4 regions of the Geobacillus sp. CAMR5420 genome follow, and region 1 is predicted to be linked to each of the others. Evidence: riboswitches for the same ligand, from Rfam matches in the RefSeq annotation. Region 1 holds a riboswitch; each other region holds the start of a gene.
The links. Region 1 has a riboswitch for S-adenosylmethionine ahead of DI44_RS11885 (methionine biosynthesis PLP-dependent protein). Riboswitches for the same ligand answer to the same signal wherever they lie in the genome.

Region 1 (4,157 bases):
GCGCTGGATGTCATGGCCTGGGTGGTTCTCCAGCCCCGGATAATACACTTTTTCGACCTTTGGATGACAAGCCAAATACTTGGCGATGGCGGCCGCTGATTCAGACGACTGCTTCAGCCGAACGTGGAGCGTTTTTAATCCCCGCAGCACAAGCCACGCATCTTGGACGCCAAGGACGGCGCCAAACGCGTTTTGCAGTTTGTACAATTCTTTTCCCAATTCCTCGTCTTTCACGACCGCCAGCCCGGCGACGACGTCGCTATGGCCGGCTAAAAATTTCGTGGCGCTGTGAAGGACGACATCGACTCCAAGATCAAGCGGCCGCTGCAACGCCGGCGTCATGAACGTATTATCCAAGAATGTCAAACAGCCATGCGCCTTCGCCAACTTGACGACGCCTTGAATATCGGTCACTTTTAACAATGGATTGGACGGCGTTTCCATATAAATGACTTTCGTGTTCGGCCGGATGTTTTCCGCCACTGCGTTTAAATCGGTCATATCGACAAACGTATATTCAATGCCAAAGCGGCCGAGCACCTCCGTAATCATCCGGTACGTGCCGCCGTAGACGTCTTCGGTCACGAGCACGTGGTCGCCTTTTGAGAGAAGCAAAAACGCCGTTGAAATAGCCGCCATGCCAGAGGCGAACGCAAACCCGCGCGTTCCGCCTTCTAACGCCGCGATCGTTTCCTCAAGCGCCTCGCGCGTCGGGTTGCTGGAGCGGCTGTAGTCGTATTTGCCGAATGAATCGAAATCGAACTGATGGAACGTGGAGGCGTGCTGGATCGGCACGCTCACCGCCCCCGTTTCGCGGTCGACTTTCCATTCGTTATGGAGCAGTTTCGTCGAAAACGCCCATTCCTGTTCCATCGCTTACACCTCTTTCATGTTTTTCAATGCCTGCGCCAAATCGGCGATCAAATCGTCAGCGTGCTCAATGCCGACCGAGAAACGGAGCAGCCGGTTGCAAATACCGTTTTGGATGCGGATTTCCTCAGGAATGTCCGCATGCGTCTGCGTCGCTGGGTACGTAATAAAGCTTTCGACTCCGCCCAGGCTTTCCGCGAACGTAATGAGGCGCAAGCTTTTTAAAAACCCGTTCACCCACTTTTCATCGGCAATCCGGAACGACAGCATCCCGCCTCTTCCTGGATATAAGACGTCTGTAACATCTTCATGTTCGCGCAAAAAGGCGCTGATGCGCTTGGCGTTTTCTTCATGCTGGCGCATCCTTAGCGCCAGCGTTTTCATCCCGCGAATCAACAGCCACGAATCAAACGGCGACAAAACCGCGCCGATGGCGTTCTGATACTCGGCCAGGCGTTGACAGAGCTCCTCGCCCTTGGCGACGACAAGGCCAGCCAACACGTCGTTATGGCCGCCTAAATATTTCGTGGCGCTGTGGATGACAATATCGGCGCCTTGTTCGATCGGGCGTTGAAGCACCGGTGTATAAAACGTGTTGTCAACGATCAACAAAAGCCCATGCCGCTTGGCGAATTCGGAGACGGCGCGGATATCGGTCTCATGCATAAGCGGGTTCGTCGGTGTTTCCAGGAAAATCGCTTTCGTTTTTTCGGTGATACACGCTTCCACCGCAGCGAGATCAGCAAAATCGACGTAATGGAATCCAAGACCATACTTGCGCCAGCCGCGCTCAAACAGGCGGTACGTGCCGCCGTAAAGGTCGGCCGATACGAGAAACTCATCTCCGCTCTCAAACAAGGCGAGCACCGTCTGAATGGCGGCCATGCCGGAGCTGAACGCATAGCCTTGGTCGCCGCCTTCCAGTCTCGCGATTGCTTCTTCGACGATTTTGCGCGTGGGGTTGCCGGTGCGGATGTAGTCAAACCCGGTCGACTCTCCGATGCCGGCATGGCGGTAGGCGGTGGAAAAATAAACCGGCGGGTTGACCGTCCCCGTCACCGTTTCGCTCCGGTTGCCAATTTGCGCTAACAACGTCTCCAGTTTCTCCATCTCATCTCTCTCCTTCTGCTGAAAATTCCATCATGGATCAACGGCCGACCACTTAATGCCCAACGAAGCACCACTGTCCGTTGGGCAGCGGCCAAGCGCCTTCGTCCGAAACCGCCTCGCGGTTGATGGAAGCGGCCGCTTGAGTAAATAAAAAAAGTCTTCTAAGAAGAAGACTTTTCCATACGCACATGGTCATGCTTCTTCTTATCTGCCGAATTGAATGCTCAATTCGCTGGATTTAGCACCTGGCCGCCGGGCGGCTGGTTGCTGAAGCTTCATTGGGCCAGTTCCCTCCGCTTCTCTTGATAAGAATGGGACGCGTATTCAATTTTTTTAAATTTAATAAAAATGTAACGCATTCCCCACGTTTTTGCAAGCCATTTTTTTGTCAGCGGTGCGATTCGGCAAATTCGCGAAAAATTCGAGCCCTTCATTAACATCTTTGGGCGCAAATATGTTACAATAACAGATGAACTTACGCTTTCATGGAGGATGGTCATGGCGACAGCAACAGGAACGATGCGCGACTGCAAGTTGTACAGCGGAGAGCTGCAAGAAGAAATCGAACTGCTCATCTACTTGCCAAGCAATTTTTCGCCGCTTTACAAATATTCTTTATTAATCGCGCAAGACGGCAAAGATTATTTTATGTATGGAAAAATGAAAACCGTCATCGAAACGCTGATGGAAGAAGGAACAATCGACCGGACGATCGTCGTCGGCATCCCGTATCGGAACGTCAACGACCGCTACGAGAAATACCACCCGGAAGGACGAAAGCACGAAGCATACCTTCGTTTTTTAGCCCATGAGCTCGTCCCGTTTTTGGACCGCGAACTGCCGACATACCAAATGGGCAAAGGCCGGGCGCTGATCGGCGATTCGCTCGGCGGAACGGTGTCGCTTCTAGCCGGGTTGTTGTATCCGCATACATTTGGGAAAATCGCCATGCAGTCCCCCTATATCGATGACTCGGTATTGGCGCGCATCCGCTCATTCCGCGATCCATCGCTCCTTTCGCTTTACCATTCTGTTGGCACAGAGGAAACAGCGGTGAAAACGACGGATGGCCATGTGCGCGATTTTATCACCCCGAATCGAATGGCGCGGGACTTGTTTATGGAAAAAAGGTTTGCTTATACGTACCATGAGTTCGAAGGCGGCCATGCGTGGACGTATTGGCAGCCGGATGTACCCCGGGCCGTAGCCGCTGTTTTATCATTATAGGACAAAACGGAGCAACTTCAAAGATGTCGAAGCCGCCGCATCCATTCCGTGCGTTTCCTGTGCATGGAAAAAGAACTGGTTCAAGGAGGGAAAACAAAATGAAGTACGGCATTGTGATCTTTCCGCCAAAACGGATTCAGGACTTCGCCAACTCGTACCGGAAACGGTACGACAGCCATTACGCCCTCATCCCGCCGCATATTACGCTGAAATACCCATTTGAAGCGGATGAGGAGCAAATAAAAAAAATGGCGAAAGAGTTGCGCCGCATTGCGGCGGAAACACCTCCCATTCCGATCAAAGTGACGAAATTCAGCTCGTTTTACCCGACAAGCAACATCATTTATTTGAAGGTGGAACCAAACGACGTGCTCGAGCGCCTTCATGAACAACTGCACAGCGGCTTGTTCGCCGGAAAGCCGGAGTTTGTGTTCGTGCCTCACATTACGATCGGCCGCGATTTGCCGGGCGCAGAATATGCGGACGTCTACAGCCAGCTGAAGCTGCAAGATGTGCACTTCGAGGAGACCGTCGACCGCTTCCATCTTCTCTATCAGCTGGAAAACGGCTCGTGGACCGTCTATGAAACGTTTATCGTCGGAGGAAAGGAAACGGTCTGAGATGAACATTGCGATTGGCACAACGCAAGATCGCGCTTTGTACGAAGACGCCTTGCGCGTCCGCCGGCTCGTATTCATTGAGGAGCAAAACGTGCCGGAAGACGAGGAAATCGACGCATTCGAGGACGACTCGTTCCACCTCGTCCTGTATGATGGCCAAACACCGGTGGGTGCTGGGCGACTCCGTTTCATTGACGAAGGCGTCGGCAAAATCGAGCGCATTTGCGTCCTGCCGTCCTACCGCGGCCGCGGCGCCGGACGGATGGTGATGGAAGCGATCGAACAGCTGGCGAAAACAAAAGGGGCGAAAACGGCGAAACTGAACGCCCA
Region 2 (4,157 bases), on a different contig from region 1:
CAGCACGATGATGTCAGCGCCGTCTTTGGCAGCGGATTCCACGGCCTGTTCGGCTTGCTGTTCGTTTTTTGCTGGATCGCCAAATGCAATGTCAAGCTGCAGGCAGGCGATGCGGATCGTCATGAGCGTTCACCTCGGAAAAAAATTTTTCTTTACATTTTGCTTTTAACGATATATGATGTTGCACTAGAATTTCAAGAATTTTTGAGAAGGTGTGGACGATGACGATCGAATTTCCCTTTTCCGAACTGCTTGAACAGCTGCCGAAGCAGTTTTTCGCCTCGCTCGTGGCGAAAGTCGGTGCGAAGATCAAGGCGGGTTATGATGTGATCAACTTAGGGCAGGGCAATCCGGATCAGCCGACGCCGGCGCACATTGTCGAAGCGATGCAGAAGGCAGCCGCGAACCCAAAATACCATAAATATTCGCCGTTTCAAGGCTACTCGTTTTTGAAAGAAGCCGTAGCGGCGTTTTACGCGCGCGAGTACGGGGTGACGATCGACCCGGCCCGCGAGGTCGCCATCTTGTTCGGCGGCAAGGCCGGGCTTGTCGAGCTGCCGCTTTGCCTCGTCAACCCGGGCGATGTGGTGCTTGTCCCGGACCCGGGCTATCCGGACTATTGGTCGGGGATCGCGCTTGCCCGCGCGCGGATGGAGATGATGCCGCTTTCTTCGGAAAACGGATTCTTACCGGATTACGAAGCCATTCCGGAGTCGGTCGCCGACCGAGCGAAGCTCATGTTTTTAAACTATCCGAACAATCCGACCGGTGCGACGGCGACAAAGGAATTTTTCGCGGAGACGGTGGCGTTTGCCGCCAAGCACGGCATTGCCGTCGTGCACGATTTCGCTTATGGGGCGATCGGCTTTGACGGCCGGAAACCGGTCAGCTTCCTGGAAGCCGATGGGGCGAAAGACGTCGGCGTCGAAATTTATACGTTTTCGAAAACATACAATATGGCCGGCTGGCGTGTGGCGTTTGCCGTCGGCAACGAGCGGATCATTCGGGCGCTTGAGCTTTTGCAGGATCATTTGTATGTCAGCTTGTTCGGCGCCATCCAAGAAGCGGCCGCCGCGGCGCTCCTTGGTCCGCAAGATTGTGTCACGGAGTTGGTCGCATTGTATGAGGCGCGCCGCAATGCGTTCATCGCTGCGCTCTGCGAGATCGGTTGGGAAGCGCCGGCGCCATATGGGTCGTTTTTCGCCTGGCTTCCGCTGCCAAAAGGCATATCATCCGCTGAGTTTGCCGACATGCTGCTTGAGCGGGCGCATGTCGCCGTCGCCCCAGGCATCGGGTTCGGCGAGCACGGCGAAGGGTATGTGCGCGTCGGCCTCTTGACCGATGAAGCGCGGCTTCGCGAAGCAGCGGAGCGGATCGGCCGCCTTGGATTGTTCGAAAAAAATTTTTGAAAAATGATTGACAACGCCAATCGGCGATGTCATAATTCAAAGTAAATTTGCCAATTGTTTGACAAGTGCATAAACGAGCAGGCTTTCTTATCAAGAGCAGGCGGAGGGACGAGCCCAATGAAGCCCGGCAACCGGCTTGGCGCGCGCCAAGCACGGTGCTAATTCTTGCAGCGGAAACGCTGAGAGATAAGAAGAGCGCCATGGATGAGTGACGCCTCTTCTTAGGAAGGGGCTTTTTTATTTCGCCATATATTGAAAGAGGGATGGACGATGAGTGCAGTCATTGCGACGTATTTGCTTCATGATGAACACGATATTCGCCAAAAGGCGGAAGGAATCGCGCTCGGCTTGACAGTCGGCACATGGACCGACTTGCCGCAGCTGGAGCAAGACCAGCTTCGCAAGCATAAAGGGGAAGTCGTTGCGATCGAAGAGCTTGACGAGAGCGAGCGGGTAAACGCCTATTTCGGCAAGCGGTTGAAGCGGGCAATCGTCAAAATCGCTTACCCGACCGTCAACTTCAGCGCCGATTTGCCGGCATTGTTGGTGACGACGTTCGGCAAGCTGTCGCTTGACGGGGAAGTGCGGTTGCTTGATTTGGCATTTCCGGAAGAATGGAAGCGGCAGTTTCCGGGGCCGCGCTTTGGCATCGCCGGCATTCGCGAAAAGGTCGGAGTGTACGACCGCCCGCTGTTGATGAGCATTTTTAAAGGCATGATCGGCCGCGATTTGGCGTACTTGACGTCGGAATTGAAAAAACAGGCGCTCGGCGGCGTTGACCTGGTCAAAGACGATGAAATTTTGTTTGACAGCGAACTTCTTCCGTTTGAAAAGCGGATCACCGAGGGCAAGGCGGCGCTTCAGGAAGTGTACGAACAAACAGGCAAGCGGACGCTGTATGCCGTCAACTTGACCGGCAAAACGTTTGAACTGAAAGAAAAAGCGAAACGGGCGGCTGAGCTTGGCGCTGATGTGCTGTTGTTTAACGTCTTCGCTTATGGGCTTGACGTGTTGCAGGCGTTGCGCGAGGATGAGGAGATTGCGGTGCCGATTATGGCTCACCCGGCGTTCAGCGGCGCTGTTACGCCGTCGGAGTTTTATGGGGTGGCTCCTTCGCTTTGGCTTGGAAAGCTTTTGCGGCTCGCCGGCGCCGACTTTGTCCTGTTCCCGTCGCCGTATGGCAGCGTGGCCTTGGAGCGTGAGCAGGCGCTTGGCATCGCAAGGGCGCTCACCGACGACCAAGAGCCGTTTGCCCGGGCGTTTCCGGTTCCGTCGGCCGGCATTCACCCGGGATTGGTGCCGCTCCTTGTCCGCGATTTTGGCCTTGACAGCGTCGTCAACGCCGGCGGCGGCATCCACGGCCACCCGGACGGGGCGATCGGCGGCGGAAAGGCGTTTCGCGCCGCCATCGACGCAGCGCTGGTCGGCCGTCCGCTTCGTGAAGCGGCGAAAGACAACGAGGCGCTGCAAAAGGCGATCGACCGCTGGGGCGCTATTGAGGTGGAAGCATGACGAAACAACTCGTTCTTTTTTGCGATTTTGACGGCACGATCACGGAAAACGACAACATCATCGCGATTATGAAACAGTTCGCCCCGCCGGAGTGGGAGGCGCTAAAGGACGACATTCTCGCCCAGCGCATCTCCGTTCAGGAAGGCGTCGGAAAAATGTTTTCGCTTCTTCCGTCAGCGCTGAAAGGGGAGATTGTTGACTTTTTGCTTAGCACCGCCCGCTTGCGCGAAGGGTTCCGCGAGTTTGTCGCATGGACAAAAGAGCAAAGCATCCCGCTCTATATCGTGAGCGGCGGCATCGACTTTTTCGTCTATCCGCTGCTTGAAGGGCTCATTGAACCGGAGCGCATTTTTTGCAACGGCTCCGATTTCAGCGGTGAGACGATCCGCATCACATGGCCGCATGCATGTGACAGCCGGTGCCAAAACGGCTGCGGCTGCTGCAAGCCGTCGCTATTGCGCAGGCTTGCCCGCCCGGACGGGTATCACGTCGTCATCGGCGATTCGATCACCGACTTGGCGGTGGCCAGGCAAGCCGACTATGTGCTGGCGCGCGATTTTCTGCTTGAAAAATGTCAAGAGCTTGACCTGCCGCACGCGCCATTTGCGACGTTTTTTGACGTGATGGATGCGTTGCAGCGAATGGAGGTGATCGTATGAGCATTGTCGTGAAAAAGTGGAACGAGCTTGCGGAAGTGAAAGCCGAGCTCGCCGCCCGCGATTGGTTTTTCGCAACAAGCGGCAATTTGTCGATCAAAGTGACGGACGACCCGTTGACGTTTTTGGTGACAGCGAGCGGCAAGGATAAGCGGAAGCAAACGGATGAGGACTTCTTGCTCGTTGACGCTGCCGGCCGACCAGCGGAGAAAACACATTTAAAGCCATCAGCGGAGACGCTGCTGCATGTGGAAATTTACAACCGCACAAACGCCGGTTGCGTCTTGCACGTTCATACCGTGGACAACAATTTGATTTCTGAACTGTATGCGCAAAACGGGGAAGCGGTCTTTTCCGGCCAGGAAATCATCAAGGCGTTCGGCATTTGGGAAGAAAATGCCGCCGTGCGCATCCCGATCATTGACAATTACGCCGACATTCCAACGCTCGCTCGGGAGTTTGCGAACTATATCCATGGCGACGCCGGCGCCGTGTTGATCCAAAACCATGGCATCACGGTCTGGGGGCGTACAGCGTTTGAAGCGAAAAAACATTTGGAGGCATGGGAGTTTTTGTTCCG
Region 3 (4,157 bases), on a different contig from region 1:
ACATTTTGTCGCAATGGAGGGATACGATGAACACGCCGAAAGAACTTCGCTATACAAAGGAGCATGAGTGGGTGCGCGTGGAAGGAGAGAACGTGCGCATCGGCATTACGGATTACGCCCAATCAGAGCTTGGCGACATCGTCTTTGTCGAGCTGCCGGAAGTCGGCGCAGAGGTTACGGCGAACGAGCCGTTCGGCAGCGTTGAATCGGTGAAAACGGTCTCGGAATTGTATGCGCCGATCAGCGGCACGGTCGTTGAAGTGAATGAGGCGTTAAATGACCATCCGGAGTACGTGAACGAATCGCCGTATGACAAAGCGTGGATGATCGTCGTCAAACCGAATGATTTGAGCGAAATCGACAATTTGTTGACGGCGGAACAATACGAGGCGATGATCAACGAAGGATAAACGTTCCTGCAATCTTCGCTTCGATTCGGGCACTCTATACATACCGGAATTTGATTGAAAAAAGGGGTGCTCGCGATGGCGCTGCAAACGACGCGCATAGATGTCACGGACCGGATCATCGGCAAACTGAACGGCCGCTCGCTGGAGTTGTACGAGGAAGGAGAGCTCATCGGGCGCCTTCCGCTTCCGGCGGCCGTCCCGTTGAAAAAGGGGTATACCGAACAAAACGGAAGAATTTACAAACAGGTGACCGCTACCGTTGAGCCGGACCAAAAATATGTCGATTGCGACGGGGAAGCGGGCTGGTGTTGAAAGGCAACGGTGGATGGCCGTTGCTTTTCATTTTCAACATTTGGCCGGCGCAAGACATACAATAATAGTATCCTCATTTGAAGTTAGGTGGGTCGGACATGCGACGCGTGGAAAAAGTGATCATCGTCGAAGGGCGATCAGACAAGCAAAAAGTGGCGGCGGTGCTGAACGAACCAGTCGTCATCGTCTGCACAAACGGCACGATCAGTGATGCGCGCCTTGAGGAGCTGGCCGATGAGCTGGAAGGATGCGATGTATACGTCTTGGCCGATGCCGATGAGGCGGGAGAAAAATTGCGCCGGCAGTTTCGCCGCATGTTTCCAGAGGCGGAGCATCTTTACATTGACCGGGCGTATCGCGAAGTGGCGGCCGCTCCGCCTTGGCACTTGGCGCAAGTGCTGTTGCGCGCTCGTTTCGACGTCCGCATCGAATCGCTCATGAGGGGAAGAGGCGAGTGAAAGCGATCGACCGAAACGATGTCATGCGAGTGGTGGAAGTCGAGCCGCTTCTGGCCCTTTACTTGTATACCCCGCTGTGCGGCACGTGCCAGCTGGCGCGGCGGATGCTCACGGTGGTGGAGCAGTTGTTTCCGGCGCTGCCGTTTTACGAAACGGACATCAACTATATCCCTGAGCAGGCCGTTGCGTGGAAAATTGAAAGCGTTCCTTGCCTGCTTCTTTTTAGGGACGGAACGGTCGCAGGCAAGTGGTATGCCTTTCATTCCGTTCCGTATTTGTACGAAGTGATTCAAGCCTGCTTGCCGTCCCGATGATTCGCCTTTTTTTGACGCTGTTTGACACATTTCTTGGGAAATGACAAAAACGGCGCTCGTTCGTCAACGGGTTGTCGAGATTTTTGTAAAGGATTTCTCCTCTTCAGGTGGAAGTGAAAAAAATAAAAATGGGGAGGGGATATCCATGGAAATGCGTGAATTAGTTGGGCAGTTCGTGGAACGGATGCAAGTGTTGCGCCATTTGGTGCCGATTTTGCCGGATGAGCAGCTGTATGTTCGGTTTGAAAGTGATGACGAAACCGCCTTGCTGTTGATCGGCAAGGAATCAGCCGCTAGAGGGATGGAAAACGATGAACGGAAAACATTGACGGTGCGCGGTTCCAAAGAGGCGCTCGCGTCCCTGCTGAACGGCGAACTGAAGCTGCAGCAGCTCGTCCGGCTGCGCGAAGTGCATGTATCGGGAAGCTTTCGTCATCTGTTGCTGCTTGAGTCGCTCCTCCATTTGGCTAAGCCTTATCGGGACGTCGGATAAAAAAGATGTTGACACGCTTCGACAGACAATGATACAATCACATTCGTAGTCAATTGAATAGGCGATTGTTGCGCTCTTATCAAGAGAGGTGGAGGGATGTGCCCAATGAAGCCCGGCAACCGTCAGCGCATGTGCTGAAATGGTGCCAATTCACACAAAGCGGCCTGCTTTGAGAGATAAGAGACGGAATGGTGCACAATACCTTTCTGTTCTCTGCGGGCAGAAAGGTTTTCTTTTTGCGCTCTGCCGCTTGGGGAGGAAGGTGAAACGATGATTACACTCGAACAAGTGACGAAAATCTATCAAGCGGCCAACGGTTCGGTCACAGCCGTCGACAATGTGTCGCTTGAGATTCGCGAAGGAGAAATTTTCGGCATTATCGGCTACAGCGGCGCTGGGAAAAGTACGCTCATCCGCTTGCTCAATGGGCTCGAGAAGCCGACGAGCGGCCGGGTGGTCGTCGCCGGGCGCGATATGACGCGCGTGAAAGGGCGGGAGCTGCGCAAGGCGCGCCAAGAAATCGGGATGATTTTCCAGCATTTCAACTTGCTTTGGTCTCGCACAGTCAGGGAAAACATTGCCTTTCCGCTTGAAATTGCCGGCGTCCCGAAAGAGGAGCGGAACAAGCGGGTGGATGAATTGATCGAGCTTGTCGGCCTTTCCGGGCGCGAGGATGCCTACCCGTCGCAGCTGAGCGGCGGGCAAAAGCAGCGGGTCGGCATCGCCCGGGCGCTCGCCAACAACCCGAAAGTCTTGCTGTGCGACGAGGCGACATCGGCGTTGGACCCGCAGACGACCGATGCGATTTTGGACTTGCTCGTTGACATCAACAAGCGTCTCGGGCTGACGATTGTGCTGATCACCCATGAAATGCACGTCATCCGCAAAATTTGCGACCGCGTTGCGGTGATGGAAAGCGGCCGAATCGTCGAGCAAGGCGAAGTGTTGCATGTGTTCCGCAACCCGCAGCAGCCGATTACGAAACGGTTCGTCAAGCAGCTGATCGAGCCCGAGGAGACGGAAGAGGCGATTTCCCATTTGTTTGGCCAATACCCGAGCGGGCTGATCGCGCAGCTGACGTTCGTCGGCGCGGCAGCCGGAAAGCCGCTCATCAGCCAGGTCGTGCGGCAATTTGCCGTCGATGTCAACATTTTGCAAGGGAAAATTTCGCAAACCCATCAAGGCGCCTATGGGGTGCTGTTTGTGCACCTCGACGGGGCGAGGGATGAAATCGACCGGGCGCTTGACTATATTCAACGCCAGCAGGTGGCGGTGGAGGTGATTCACGATGCTCGCTAACCTCCTGCCGAACGTGCAATGGGAGACGGTGTGGGCGGCGACGGTCGAGACGCTGTATATGACGGGAGTGGCGGTGGCGGCCACTTTCGTCCTCGGAATCGTTCTTGGCTTGCTTCTATTTTTGACAGCGAAGGGCAACCTATGGGAAAACCGGTTTGTCAATACCGTGGTTGCGGCGTTTGTGAACATTTTCCGCTCTATTCCGTTTATTATTTTGATCATTTTGCTCATTCCGTTTACAACATGGCTCGTCGGGACGATGCTTGGCGCCAATGCGGCGCTGCCGGCTTTGGTCATTGGGGCCGCGCCGTTTTACGCCCGCATGGTCGAAATCGCTCTTCGCGAAATTGATAAAGGCGTCATCGAAGCAGCCCAAGCGATGGGCGCCTCAACGTGGACGATCATTTGGAAAGTGCTGCTGCCGGAGTCATTGCCGGCGCTTGTCTCCGGCATTACGGTGACGGCGGTGTCGCTCGTCAGCTATACAGCGATGGCTGGAGCCATCGGCGCCGGCGGGCTTGGGAACTTGGCGTATTTGGAAGGGTTCCAGCGCAACCATAACGATGTGACATTTGTCGCAACCGTATTGGTGTTGGTCATTGTATTTATCATTCAGCTGATCGGTGACTTTGTCACTTCGAAAATCGATAAACGATAAAGGGGGAAACAACTGATGAAGAAATGGTTGGGTGTGTTGCTCGCCGCCATTCTCGTGCTCGCTTTGGCGGCATGCGGCGGCAACAATAACGACAGCGCGGAAGGCGGCAAAGACGGCAAATTGGTGAAGTTGAAAGTCGGTGCGTCGAACGTGCCGCATGCGGAAATTTTGGAAAAAGCGAAACCGATTTTGAAGAAAAAAGGCATCGACTTG
Region 4 (4,157 bases), on a different contig from region 1:
TCCAATATTTGCCGAAACATCGTCCCGGACGTCGGCCCGTCATCGTACGGGCGCAAGTCGAAATGGGCGTCAATGTTGAGGATGCCAAGGCGGGCTTCGGGCCCGAGCGCTTCGCGAACGCCCAAGTAATGGCCGTACGCCGTCTCATGGCCGCCGCCGATCACGATAGACGCCATCCCGTTTTTCAGCAGGCGGGCGACCGCCTTCCCAAGTTCAGTCTGGCTTTGTTCGAGCCGTTCATCGACGCAAACGACATCGCCTGCGTCATAGACAACGACCCCTTCCGGAAGATGCCAAGGCAGCCGGGCCAGCGCCGCTTTGACGGCGGCCGGCGCCTCTTTCGCCCCTTGGCGGCCTTGGTTGCGGCGCACTCCTTCGTCGCACGCAAACCCGATGAATGCCGCCGCTCGTTCCACCGTCTCCAATGGCTGCGACAAATCGAGCAAGCGAATGCGCTGATGAAGACGAAACGCCTGCTCATCGCTCACGCTGTCAATCCGTCCCGTCCAACGGCCGGCGTCTGGCGGTTGATACATGAGACCATCTCCTTTCCATCATCAGCTGCTTGTTTCTTTCGCCACAGCTTTGCCGTTCTCCTCCTCATGCACGCGAAAAGAGGAAATCGCCGCCGTTTGGCGAATAAAAAAACATGATTGACAACAGAAAGGGTGTTCCACATGAAGCCAATGACCAACTTGCACGCTGTCATCGCCGGTCAAAGCGCGCCGCCCCCATGCGACGAAACGCTCGGCGTCCGCCTGACGGAAGCCCGAGACGGCTATGCGAAAGGCGTATGGACAATCAGCGAATCGCTGCTCAACGGCAACGGGGTGATTATGGGCGGGTTCGTCGGGGCGGCGGCGGACATTCTCATGGCGTATGCAGTGACGACCTTGCTTCGCGATGACCAAATGCACGCCTCCATCAACTTGCAGACGACGTTTCACCGCCCAGCGGCGGCTGGAGAAGCCGAAATCGAGGCGCGGGTGGAAAAGTTCGGGAAAACCGTCGCCTATGTAACCGCCATCGTGCGGCAAAACGGCAAAGAGGTGGCGAGCGCCACGTCGTCGGTGCTGATCATGGACAAACCGTGAAGGTGATGGATCTCCAAAAGGCGTTTTTGCGCATGCTCGTTCTCCTTGGATTCGACGAGGCCAAACAGCAGCTGCTGTTGTTGTTTTGAAACGCATGGAAAGCGATGATCAGAGGAATCCGAGAAAACCGGTGAAAAACGATGATGTTCGCCAAATCGGTGGTTTTGTTGAAAAAGGAGAACCAATTTCACAAGGTTTCCCCACTTGAGAAGAGGCGTTGTCGAGTTGCCTTTTTCATGACATCATCAGTCCTCAATGGCGAAACGAGGTGAGGCGCAGCCGTTTTCGACCAGTTGCCAAGCGCCGGAGAAAGCGCTGTCAAAAACAGCCGCTCTCCGGCGCCTTTTGTTGCTTGTTACCCACGGACAAACGTTTTCGGCATTACGACGGCGACGACTTGCCCGCGGGCGCACAGTTCGCCGTTGGCGAACACTTCGGTGTCCACTTTCCATTTTTTCGGATGAATCTCCGTCACAGTGCCGACGGCGACAAGCGGCACTCCATGCGGCGTCGGCTTGACGAAATCGACGTGAAGCGACGCAGTGACAAAGCGCGGCGGCGTTTCCCCGCTCCCTGGTTCATGGCCGTTTTTCCGATGCAAGGCAAGCGCCGCTGAACCGGTGCCGTGGCAATCAATGAGCGAGGCGATCAGCCCGCCGTACACAAACCCTGGAATCGCCGTATGTTCCGGACGCGGCGTATACACCGTCACCGTTTTGTCGCCCCGCCACCCGGTGCGAAAATGGTGGCCTTGTTCATTCAGACGCCCGCAGCCGTAGCACCAGGCGAATTCATCAGGGTAGTCGTCTTGAATCGCGTGCACGATCATTTCTTCCACGTCATCCTCCCCCTCTCTTTTTCTAGTATACCATTGAATCGAGAAGACGACGACTCCTACATGGACGGTTGTTGTCTAGCGGCAGGCAAGGCCATACGAAGAAAAATGGAACGAAGCGCCAATCGCCAGACGGCAAATTCATAGGCGGCCCAAACAGCTGGCCGCCTAGCGTGACGCCATTTATCGAGCAGGCTCGTAAAACTCGATCCATTCGCCGTCGGGCCCGAGGAAGAACAAATATTTTGCTCCGTTCGGAAGTGTCGTTATTTCTTCCCACACAAGCGGCACACCGAGCGACTGAAGCCGTTCTTTCTCCTGCTCAATGCCTTCCACCGTAAACGCCACATGGTGCACTTTTCCTTCCGTCGGCAAATCCGGATTGTATCCTTCGATCAGCTCGACAATGATCGAGCCGCCAATCCCTAAAAACGCCAATTTCATCGTGCCGTTCGTATGAATCATTTCGTCGAGCAGCTCTAAGCCGACAACATTTTGATAAAACTCTTTCGATGCTTCGATGTCTTTCACTTGAATGCCGACATGTTCAAATTTTTTGACTGCCATTCGTCCCTCTTCCTTTCTATGACTCAGTTAACCATACTGCTTGTAAATACGGCGTCATCTGCATCGGGAAAATCCCTTTTTTCCCAAGCTCTGTCCATATGTAGCGGTCAAGGGCGTACGGTCCGTCCGCCTTCCATTCGTCCGCCTCGCTGTCGGTCAACAACAACGAAAAGGCTGTTCCTTGCGCTTCCCCATACAAATGAACGTATCCGTCCCCACGGTCGACATGCACCGCCGCCTTAGGGTCAAACCGGATGAGCTCCGCCTGCACACAGCGCATGACACAAACGGCGAACGCTGCGGCAGGGAGATGAGCGGCCATGCAAGCGCGGAGCGAAACCGCCTCCTCCACTGTTTCTCCTTCACCTCCCATCGACAAAAACCCCCTTCGCCTCGGAATGATGCGAAAGGGGCCATGAGCCGTTCTTATCATCCAAAGCGAAACCGCTTTGCGGGTGTTAGCACCTTGCCTGCGGCAGGTTGCTGTGGGGTCATCAAGCCCGTTCTCTCGCCCACTCTTGATAAGACGTATGCAATTTATCTTCTATCTTATCATACATCATCAAAGGCAACAATCGTCATTGTTCGACTTCCGGTTGCTCGGACGTGACGCCGACATCTTTCCACGTCAGTTTCGAGCCCGGATCGACCGTGAAGTTGGCGACGCGGTTGTTGACGGCATAAATGGCCGAACGATACAACGTCGGGATGACCGGCACTTCTTCGTTCATCAGCTTTTGCCATTCACTGTAAATTTTCCGACGATATTCTTTGTCAAACGCCTGTTCGGAATGGCCTTTTTCCAACAGTTCATCGTTTTTCTCATTCACCCAGCGCGAGTAGTTGAACATGACGTTGCGGCCGTACAATCCGTACGGGTCGACGTCCGTTCCAGTTCCCCAAGCGGCGGCGTAGACATCCACTTTCGGATCGTCTTTTTCGACCATATCGTAGAAGGAGTTGAACTCCGCCAAGCGTCCGTCTACAAGCTGAACATCGAGGCCCACATCTTTCCAGCATTGCATATAAAATTTGGCCAGCGGTTCAGCGATGTCCCCACCGCTCATCGCCAAGAAGTTGATCTTGAATTTTTTGCCGTTTGGATCTTCGCGGAGGCCATCGCCATCCACATCTTTATATCCCGCTTCATCCAGCAATTGTTTCGCTTTTTCCGGATTGTACGTATATCCTTTGATGGAGCTGTCATGATAGCCCGGGAACGACGGCGGAATGAGCGTGTTCGCCGGGAAGCGCAAGCCATGATACAGGCGGTCAGCCACCTCTTGGTTGTTGATGGCATACGCCATCGCTTGGCGCAGTTTTTTGTTTTGGAATTTCGGATTGTCCATTACGTTTTCCTGCTTTTTCGCATCCCAATGGCCGAGTTTAAAGCCGATATAGTTGTACGCCAAATCCACTCTACCGATAAACTGAATGTTTTTCGTCCCTTTCGCGTTCAAATATTGGTCAGTCGGGAACTCAGCGACGTCAATTTCGCCTTTTTTCAGCGCTTGCAGGACGACTTGCGGGCTGACGACTTTCAAAATGACGCCTTCCAAGTTCGGTTTGCCAGCCCAGTAGTCATCATTGCGAACAAACTCTACCGACTCGCCCGGAACGATTTTCTTCACTTTAAACGGACCGAACCCGATCGGGTTTTT

Region 2: another riboswitch for S-adenosylmethionine. It lies ahead of mtnW (2,3-diketo-5-methylthiopentyl-1-phosphate enolase); the one in region 1 lies ahead of DI44_RS11885 (methionine biosynthesis PLP-dependent protein).
Region 3: another riboswitch for S-adenosylmethionine. It lies ahead of DI44_RS02020 (methionine ABC transporter ATP-binding protein); the one in region 1 lies ahead of DI44_RS11885 (methionine biosynthesis PLP-dependent protein).
Region 4: another riboswitch for S-adenosylmethionine. It lies ahead of DI44_RS09650 (hypothetical protein); the one in region 1 lies ahead of DI44_RS11885 (methionine biosynthesis PLP-dependent protein).

The regions. Positions count from the first base shown of each region.
Region 1 covers NZ_JHUS01000022.1:67,538-71,694, reverse strand. The annotation lists gene metC (cystathionine beta-lyase) at 1-873, opposite strand, end outside; gene DI44_RS11885 (methionine biosynthesis PLP-dependent protein) at 877-1,980, opposite strand; SAM riboswitch class I at 2,182-2,292, opposite strand; gene DI44_RS11890 (alpha/beta hydrolase-fold protein) at 2,479-3,207, shown strand; gene DI44_RS11895 (YjcG family protein) at 3,306-3,827, shown strand; gene DI44_RS11900 (GNAT family N-acetyltransferase) at 3,829-4,157, shown strand, end outside.
Region 2 covers NZ_JHUS01000024.1:53,696-57,852, forward strand. The annotation lists gene DI44_RS11590 (carbon-nitrogen family hydrolase) at 1-123, opposite strand, end outside; gene DI44_RS11585 (pyridoxal phosphate-dependent aminotransferase) at 222-1,409, shown strand; SAM riboswitch class I at 1,494-1,602, shown strand; gene mtnW (2,3-diketo-5-methylthiopentyl-1-phosphate enolase) at 1,680-2,921, shown strand; gene mtnX (2-hydroxy-3-keto-5-methylthiopentenyl-1-phosphate phosphatase) at 2,918-3,580, shown strand; gene DI44_RS11570 (methylthioribulose 1-phosphate dehydratase) at 3,577-4,157, shown strand, end outside.
Region 3 covers NZ_JHUS01000063.1:48,993-53,149, reverse strand. The annotation lists gene gcvH (glycine cleavage system protein GcvH) at 27-410, shown strand; gene DI44_RS02000 (YusG family protein) at 486-722, shown strand; gene DI44_RS02005 (toprim domain-containing protein) at 821-1,180, shown strand; gene DI44_RS02010 (thioredoxin family protein) at 1,177-1,494, shown strand; gene DI44_RS02015 (hypothetical protein) at 1,640-1,987, shown strand; SAM riboswitch class I at 2,061-2,170, shown strand; gene DI44_RS02020 (methionine ABC transporter ATP-binding protein) at 2,258-3,286, shown strand; gene DI44_RS02025 (methionine ABC transporter permease) at 3,276-3,944, shown strand; gene DI44_RS02030 (MetQ/NlpA family ABC transporter substrate-binding protein) at 3,960-4,157, shown strand, end outside.
Region 4 covers NZ_JHUS01000030.1:73,094-77,250, reverse strand. The annotation lists gene hutG (formimidoylglutamase) at 1-536, opposite strand, end outside; gene DI44_RS09635 (PaaI family thioesterase) at 678-1,094, shown strand; gene DI44_RS09640 (PaaI family thioesterase) at 1,450-1,932, opposite strand; gene DI44_RS09645 (VOC family protein) at 2,113-2,496, opposite strand; gene DI44_RS09650 (hypothetical protein) at 2,513-2,869, opposite strand; SAM riboswitch class I at 2,920-3,024, opposite strand; gene opp4A (oligopeptide ABC transporter substrate-binding protein) at 3,075-4,157, opposite strand, start outside.